Linked DNA regions of Azospira inquinata. The protein of the gene in region 1 binds, or shares a complex with, the protein of each later gene. Links are inferred from orthologs where the notes say so. Each region holds a gene or a part of one and is shown in the gene's direction. Other genes may lie near its edges.

Region 1 (4,446 bases):
GGGCCAATATCCAGCGCCTGCTGGCGGGTACGGAGAGCCGCATCGGCAGCAAAAAAAAGGCGGCTTAAGCCGCCTTTCCCGCCACCGCCCGATCGGCGGCACCCCCTGGGGCGCCCCTAGGCTTCAACAATATTGAGATCGGCCAGAGGCCAGCGGGGCCGCACGGAAAAGCTCCCCGCCGCCTTGGGCTGGGCACCGGCCTGCAAGCGCAGGGCACCGGCCAGGGCGATCATGGCCCCGTTGTCCGTACAATATTCCAGTTCCGGGTAATAGACCCGAAATTTGCGCCGGGCGGCCTGGGCGTTGAGGCTGCGGCGCAGCTCCCGGTTCGCCCCCACGCCCCCGGCCACCACCAGGGAGTTCAAACCGGTCTGGCGCAAGGCGCCCACGGCCTTGCGCACCAGCACCTCCACCAGGGCATCCTGAAAGCCCCGGGCCACATCGGCCCGCTCCTGTTCCACCAGTTCCCGGCCTCGCACCTGGGTCAGAACGGCGGTTTTGAGGCCGGAAAAGGAGAAATTCAGATCCCCGGAATGGAGCATGGGCCGGGGGAAATGGACCGCCTCCGGTACGCCCTGCTCCGCCAGCTTGGCCAGCACCGGACCGCCCGGATAGGGCAGGCCCAGGAGCTTGGCGGTCTTATCGAAGGCTTCCCCCGCCGCGTCATCCAGGGTTTCCCCCAGCAGTTCGTAGGCCCCGACCCCGGTCACCCGCATCAACTGGGTATGACCGCCGGACACCAGGAGGGCGACAAAGGGAAAGGAGGGAGGATCGGCGGACAACAGGGGAGACAGCAGATGGCCTTCCAGGTGATGCACTGGCAGCACGGGCACGTCCAGGGCGAAGGCCAGGCTTTCGGCGAAGGAGGCCCCCACCAGCAGGGCCCCGGCCAGTCCCGGCCCCTGGGTGTAAGCCACCGCATCAATATCCGTCAGACTGCGCCCGGTCTGGGCCAGCACCTGGCGCAGCAGGGGCACCGCCCGGCGAATATGGTCCCGGGAGGCCAGCTCGGGCACCACGCCGCCATACTGGGCGTGGAGCACGATCTGGGAATGGAGGGCGTGGCCCAGCAGACGGCCGCCAGCCCCCGCCCCATCGGGAAGTTCATAAAGGGCGACGCCGGTTTCGTCGCAGGAAGATTCGATGCCCAGGATCAACATGGGGCGCATTTTAGCACCGGCCCGCACTTTTTTTGTGCTTACCCCCTTGGTAAACGGTTGACGTTTCGATAGAATCCAAGGTTTTCTCTCATTGCTGTCTGGGGACTGATTTCAATGCCTAATATCCGCGTCAAGGAAAACGAACCGTTTGAAGTGGCCATGCGCCGTTTCAAGCGCACTGTCGAAAAAACCGGCCTGCTGACCGAACTCCGCGCCCGCGAGTTCTACGAAAAGCCCACGGCCGAACGCAAGCGCAAGCTGGCTGCTGCCGTGAAGCGTCACCACAAGCGCATCCGCAGCCAAACCCTGCCGCCCAAGATGTTCTAAGCCTGCGCGACTTGACGCCACACCGGCCGTCCATCTTCGATGGACGGCTTTTTGCGCTTCTGGACCTTAGAAGGAAACAACCATGACACTCAAGGAACGCATCAATGAGGACATGAAGTCCGCCATGCGTGCCAAAGAGACGGCCAAGCTGGGCGCCATCCGCCTGCTGCTGGCCGCCATGAAGCAAAAGGAAGTGGACGAACGGGTCACCCTGGACGACGACGCCGTGGTGGCCATCATCGACAAGATGCTGAAACAGCGCCGGGATTCGGTGGCCCAGTACGAAGCCGCCAATCGGGCCGATCTGGCGGATGCGGAAAAGTTTGAAATGACCGTGCTTTCCGCCTACATGCCCGCCGCCCTTTCGGAAGAGGAAATTGCTGCTGCCATCGCCAAGGCGGTGAGCGATAGCGGTGCCGCCGGCCCGGCGGATATGGGCAAGGTCATGGGCCTGCTCAAGCCCCTGCTGGCCGGTCGGGCCGACATGAGCCAGGTCTCCAAGCTGGTCAAGGCCAAGCTTTCTGCCTGACGCCCCGGGGCCGGTCCGCCGGCCCTTTTCTTTTTTTCTTCTGCCCCGGTTGCCCGCTTGATTCCCGAATCCTTTATCCAGGAACTCCTGCAGCGCATCGACATTGTGGAGCTGATCGACGGCTACGTGCCGTTGAAAAAGGCCGGGGCCAACTACGCCGCCTGCTGTCCTTTCCACAGCGAAAAAACCCCCTCCTTCACCGTCAGTCCCAGCAAACAGTTCTACCACTGCTTCGGCTGCGGGGCCCATGGCACGGCCATCGGCTTTCTCATGGAATATTCCGGCCTGGGCTTTGTGGAAACGGTCAAGGACTTGGCGGCCCGGGTGAGCCTCCAGGTGCCCGAGGAAAACCGGGGCCAGCGTGGCCGCCAGCCCCGCATCGCCCAGCTGACGGACCTCATGGACCGGGCGGCCCGCTACTACTACGAGCAGATGAAGGGCTCGGAACGGGCCAAGGCTTACCTGAAAAAGCGGGGCTTAAGCGGGGAGGTGGTGCAGCGTTTCCGCATCGGCTACGCCCCGGACGGCTGGCAGAATCTGGAAGCGGTTTTCGGCGACCACTACCACAGCCCGGAAATGCAGAGCGCCGGCCTAGTCATTCGCAACGACCAGGGGCGGCTCTACGACCGCTTCCGAGACCGGGTGATGTTCCCCATCATTAACCAGAAAGGGGAAGTCATCGCCTTCGGTGGCCGCATTCTGGACCAAGGGGAACCCAAGTACCTGAATTCCCCGGAAACCCCCCTGTTTGAAAAAGGCCACGAACTCTTCGGCCTGCCCCAGGCCCGCCAGGCCCTGCGGGAAACGGACACGGCCATTGTGGTGGAAGGCTATATGGACGTGGTCGCCCTGTCCCAGCACGGCATCGGCAATGTGGTGGCCACCCTGGGCACGGCCACCACTGCCAGCCACGTGCAGAAGCTGCTACGCCAGGTGGACCGCATCGTCTATTGCTTCGACGGGGACGCAGCAGGACGCAAGGCGGCCTGGCGAGGCCTGGAAAACAGCTTGGAAGCCCTGGCGGACAACAAGCAGATCGGTTTTGTTTTCCTGCCTCCGGAACACGATCCGGACACCTTCGTCCGGGAACAGGGCAAGGAGGCGTTCCAGACCAAAGTGGCCCAGGCCCTGCCCCTCTCCGACTTTCTCCTCAAAGAACTGGCCACCCGCAGCGACCTCACCACGGCGGAAGGCAAGGCCCAGCTGGTCTATAACGCCAAGCCCCTGATTACCCGGCTCACCACCCCCTTCCTGCGCCTACAACTGGTCAAGCGGCTGGCGGAGGCCAGTGGCTTTTCCCAGGCCGAGGTGGAACGGCTTTGCGAATTAAAGACCATTGCGCCCCCCGCCCCCGCCCGGGCGCCCCGCAGCGCCCTGTCCCTCACCAAGCGCCTTCTGCCCCCCCTGCTCCAGTGCCCCGCCCTGGCCAGCCAGCTGCCCCTCATGGCCCTGGAAGGCTCGGACCCGGCCACCACCACCCTGCGCCATCTGGTGGAAAAACTGCAAAACGGTCAGCACATGGGCAATGTGGCCCGCTTCGTGGAACTCTTCCGGGGCTCGCCGGACGAAGGAATGTTACTGGCCGCCTTACGGGAACTGGAACTCAAGCCCCTCTCCGACGAGGAAGCGGAAGCGGACATGCAGGGGGCCCTGGAACAATTGGAGCTGGACCGGCTGGTGGAAGCCCAGGAACGGCTCAAGGAAAAACTCCGGACCACCGGTCTGGGGGATGACGAAAAACGGGAATTCGGTCGGCTGGCCGTGGAAATCGGCCGGCTGGGCAGGGTTCGCCGGAGGCGGTAAGTGACTTTCCTTCGACAAAAGGAAGTTGCTAACCTATGGTATAATATGCGGTTTTTGCAGGATTATCGGGACTAGGTCATGGCAAAGGAAAAGGCAAAAGAAGCGGCCAAGGAAATTCTCAAGGCCAAAGCATCCAAGGCCAAGGAGCGGGCGCTGCTGGAAGCGGCTGGCGCACAGGAAGCCGCAGCCCCGGTGGATGCGGAGACGCGCCGGATGCGTCTCAAAAATCTGATCAAGCTAGGTAAAGAACGGGGCTTCCTCACCTACGCGGAAATCAACGACCACCTGCCTGACGATGTGGTGGACGCGGAGCAGATTGAATCCATCATCTCCACCTTCAACGACATGGGGATCCAGGTCTTCGACGAAGCCCCCGCGGCGGAAGACCTGCTCATGTCCGACAACGCCCCCGCCGTCTCCGACGACGAGGAAGTGGAAGAGGAAGCGGAAGCCGCCCTCTCCACCGTGGATTCCGAATTTGGCCGGACCACCGATCCGGTGCGTATGTACATGCGGGAAATGGGCTCCGTAGAGCTGCTCACCCGGGAAGGCGAAATTGAAATCGCCAAGCGCATCGAAGACGGTCTGCGCCACATGATTCTGGCCATTTCCGCCTGCCCCTCCACC
Region 2 (3,603 bases), 1.6 Mb from region 1 along the record:
CCTTTGGGGCCGCTTTGATTTCACCTCCACCCTGCTTTGGATTGAAATGCGGGGCAGCTGCCAGTCCGCCCGGGTGGATTACGGCAACCAGTTCCAGGACCGGGTAAAAACTGCCAAGGAATTGTTCAATATTGAAAACATGACCCTGCGGGTTTGGGCGGCGGAAGTGGATAGCATCATTTACGGCCGCCAAGGCGGTCGTACCGTGGTGGCCATGCGGGGCCGCCCCGATCTGGCCAAGGTCTATGGGGAACATCTGGAACGCTTTGCCGCTGGCCAGAGCCTGCTGGTGGCCCCCACGTCCACGGAAGACTTGCGCCGGGCCACGGCCCTGGGAGCCATCAACCGGCTCGGCGGGGAAAGCGCCGGGGTCAAGCTGGAAGACGCGGTCAAGGCGGTCAAGGCGGTCCAGGCCGGTCTGCTGGGCACGGAACCCGTGGCTCCGGCCCCCGAGGCCGCGCCCCTTTGCCCCAAGTGCGGCGTCACTGTGGAAGCGGGTCAGCGTTTTTGCGCCGAATGCGGCGCCTCCCTGCAAAACCCCTGATCGGGGCGGGGGGAGGGCGTGTAAAATCGTCCCCCTCCCGATTTGAAGACCACCATGAGCAAGCCTGATTTCCCCCGTAAAAAAGATTCCCCTTCGGCCCTTGATCCGGCGGTCGCCCAGCTGCGGGTGCCGCCCCATTCCGTGGAGGCGGAGCAGTCCCTGTTAGGCGGCCTGTTGCTGGACAACCAGGCCTGGGACAAGGTAGGGGACCTGATTAACGAAGGGGATTTTTACCGGGACGAACACCGGCGCATCTTCCGCCAGATTGTCCGGCTCTTTACCACGGGCAAACCGGCGGACGTGGTGACCGTGGCGGAAGCCCTGGATGCGGCGGGGGACGGGGAACATAGCGGCGGCCTGGCCTATCTGGGGGAACTGGCCGCCAATACCCCTTCCGCTGCCAATATCCGCCGCTATGCGGAAATTGTCCGGGAGCGGGCCATCCTGCGCCAGCTGGTGAGCGCCGGGGACGAAATCGCCACCAACGCCTTGAATCCCATGGGCCGGGATGCCAAATCCCTCCTGGACGATGCGGAATCCAAAGTCTTTGAAATTGCGGAAAAGGGCGCCGCCCACCAGCAGGGCTTTGTCCACATCAACCCCTTGCTGACCCAGGTGGTGGAACGTATCCAGGAACTCCATGACCGGGACAACCCCTCCGATATCACCGGGATTCCCACGGGCTTTTTGGACCTGGATCAGAAGACTTCCGGCCTCCAGCCCGGGGATTTGATTATTGTGGCCGGTCGGCCGTCCATGGGGAAAACCGCTTTCGCCTTGAACATCGCCGAATATGTGGCGGTGGAGCAGGGCTTGCCCGTGGGGGTGTTTTCCATGGAAATGGGAGGCGCCCAGCTGGCCATGCGGATGCTGGCCTCCCTGGGGCGTCTGGATTCCCACAAGGTGCGTACTGGCCGGCTCAACGACGATGAATGGTCCCGGCTGTCCTTCGCCCTGGGGAAAATGCACGAAAAGCCCCTCTATATCGATGAAACCGGCGGCCTGAATCCTCTGGATTTGCGGGCTCGGGCCCGGCGTCTGGCGCGCCAGTTTGGCGGCAAGCTGGGCCTGATCGTCATCGACTATCTCCAATTGATGGTCTCCGCCCGTTCCGGGGGCTCGGAAAACCGGGCTACGGAAGTGTCGGAAATTTCCCGTTCCCTGAAGGCCTTGGCCAAGGAGTTGGAAGTGCCGGTCATCGCCCTGTCCCAGCTTTCCCGGAAGGTGGAAGAGCGTAACGACAAGCGCCCCATGATGTCCGACTTGCGGGAATCCGGCGCTATCGAACAGGATGCGGACGTGATCATGATGATGTACCGGGAGGACTACTACAAACCGGACACCCAGGACAAAGGCACGGCGGAAGTCATTATCGGCAAGCAGCGGAACGGCCCCACGGGCACGGTGCGCCTGGCCTTCCTGGGGGAATACACCCGCTTCGACAATCTGGCCACGGGCAGCGAATACTGAGGTTTCCCGGAATACGGGGAAGGCGGAGGCGCCGCCCAGGGGGCGCACCTCCAAAAGAAAAAGGACGGGAAGCCGTCCTTTTTTTGTGTCTGCTTTGCTTGCCGGTAGGTCCGGGGAGCCGTTCGATGAGGTCACGGTTCCCCGATTAAGGGGGCGAGGGTGAGGCCCCATTTCCCGCCCCCGCGGATGGGGGCAGGGCGCCGGGGACGGATCAGGCGTCGGTGGGGCGGGCTTCCAGGCTGAGGCTGGTGGGGCGGGCCAACATGCGCACCTGGTTGCCGCTCACGGAGGCGGCCAGCACCGGGCTGTTGAGCAGGTAGGACTGGTCCGGACCCTGGGGCAGATGGACGCTGTCCGCGTTGCTGTAAGCGATCCAGTTCATTTCCCAGAAGCCGAAGAGACGGCGGCGCAGGGCGGCCCCTTCTCCGTTGCTCCGGTCCAGCACCGCGACCCGGGCCGCATCCGCCGGATCCACCGGGACCCAGCCGTAGTAAGGCGCGTAGAACTCGGCCCGGACGTGGAAGGCCCGGCTCACATCGCCGCTGCGGCCCAGGGCGGGGGACTGACGGGACAGGCCCAGGCGTTGGCCTACCACGATGCGAGCGGGGATGCCCGTGGCCCGGCACAGGGCCACAAACAACCCGGCCACGCCGTGGCCGTCATCCTCTTCCCGGACGCTGCACAGGGCCGGGGCGACGCTTTCCGGAACTTCCCCGCCCTTACAGCTGCTGCCGGCGGCTCCCGCGTGTTCGGTGACCCAGTTGAAAACGGCCAGGGCCTGGGGCATGGGTTCCCGGATGCGGCCGATGATGGTATCGGCCAGCTCGGAAATGACCTCGTCGGACCAGGGCCCGTAGGGGTCCAGGAAGGGGGACAGGGTGTCTTCCGTTTCCGGAGTGGGGGCCCGGCGGGTGATGTCAAAGAGCCGCTGCCGGGTGCCCACCTTCATGGTCAGGGTCAGGCTGGGATTGGCCGTGCCCGGCTTCCAGTCCCCAAGAAAGGTGAGCAGACCCGAATCGTTATCCCGAAGAATGCCGCCGTGGCTGAAATTGCCCAACCATTCCAGGCTTTCCAGGCGCTGCCAGCGGGTTTCCATGGGCATGGGCATCCACAGGCGCAGGGCATCGCCCTGGGCCGGGGGGGTGACCTTGAGGGTCAGTTCATAGTGGCGCCAGGGTTCGTTGTCCTTGCGCACCGGAGCCGGTGCGGGGGCGCCGAAACCGCCGTTGGACAGGGGGCGCAGACCCGTGGGAGGGGCCCGGTGGGCGGCGGCCCGGGCGGTGGCGATGCGTTCGGAGCGATCTGCCTTTTCCACGCCGCCGTGGCGTTTGCTGGAGCGACTACCTTTGGCGGAGCTTTTGGAGCCCTTGCCGGAAGCTTTGGCGGCGCCCCCCGCTTTGGCGGAAGACTTAGCGGATTTGGCGGCACCACCGCCTTTTTTCTTACCGGCCAGTGCCGGTACGGGTGCCAGGGCGAGGCCGCCGGCAAGCGCGAGGAAAGCGCGGCGTTTCATCGTCGTCCCTCCGGGGAAAAAAACAAAAGCCGCGCCCGCGACGGGTGCGGCTATAAAGAATGACTAACGAGGAAAA

The links.
Region 2: the proteins of dnaG (region 1) and dnaB are in contact, whole or in part, in a crystal structure (PDB 2R6A), measured with the Geobacillus stearothermophilus proteins. The link is inferred for Azospira inquinata from one-to-one orthologs. Residues at the interface, in WP_049624496.1 of Geobacillus stearothermophilus: Lys456, Leu457, Leu458, Pro459, Ala460, Asn463, Ala464, Leu467, Leu535, Leu536, Ile537, Ala538, Gln544, Glu545, Asp548, Tyr549, His552; in WP_033016901.1 of Geobacillus stearothermophilus: Ser13, Glu15, Ala16, Gln18, Glu91, Leu92, Asp94, Ala95, Val96, Pro97, Thr98, Ala99, Ala100, Asn101, Tyr104, Tyr105, Ile108.

The regions. Positions count from the first base shown.
Region 1 is NZ_CP064782.1:2,048,944-2,053,389, reverse strand. Bases 1,597-4,446 are described here. They hold dnaG (DNA primase), read left to right. Parts: upstream 1,597-2,073; coding sequence 2,074-3,819; downstream 3,820-4,446. Other genes in these bases: rpoD (RNA polymerase sigma factor RpoD), read left to right, coding at 3,898-4,446; Azoinq_RS09415 (GatB/YqeY domain-containing protein), read left to right, coding at 1,597-2,016. Also shown: glycerol-3-phosphate 1-O-acyltransferase PlsY, read left to right, coding at 1-68; tRNA (adenosine(37)-N6)-threonylcarbamoyltransferase complex transferase subunit TsaD, read right to left, coding at 117-1,160; rpsU (30S ribosomal protein S21), read left to right, coding at 1,275-1,487; more of Azoinq_RS09415, read left to right, coding at 1,570-1,596. UniProt on the Escherichia coli protein: RNA polymerase that catalyzes the synthesis of short RNA molecules used as primers for DNA polymerase during DNA replication.
Region 2 is NZ_CP064782.1:425,777-429,379, reverse strand. Bases 1-2,806 are described here. They hold dnaB (replicative DNA helicase), read left to right. Parts: upstream 1-598; coding sequence 599-2,014; downstream 2,015-2,806. Other genes in these bases: Azoinq_RS01875 (transglutaminase-like domain-containing protein), read right to left, coding at 2,226-2,806; Azoinq_RS01885 (zinc ribbon domain-containing protein), read left to right, coding at 1-544. In the rest of the region: more of Azoinq_RS01875, read right to left, coding at 2,807-3,527. UniProt on the Escherichia coli protein: The main replicative DNA helicase, it participates in initiation and elongation during chromosome replication. Travels ahead of the DNA replisome, separating dsDNA into templates for DNA synthesis.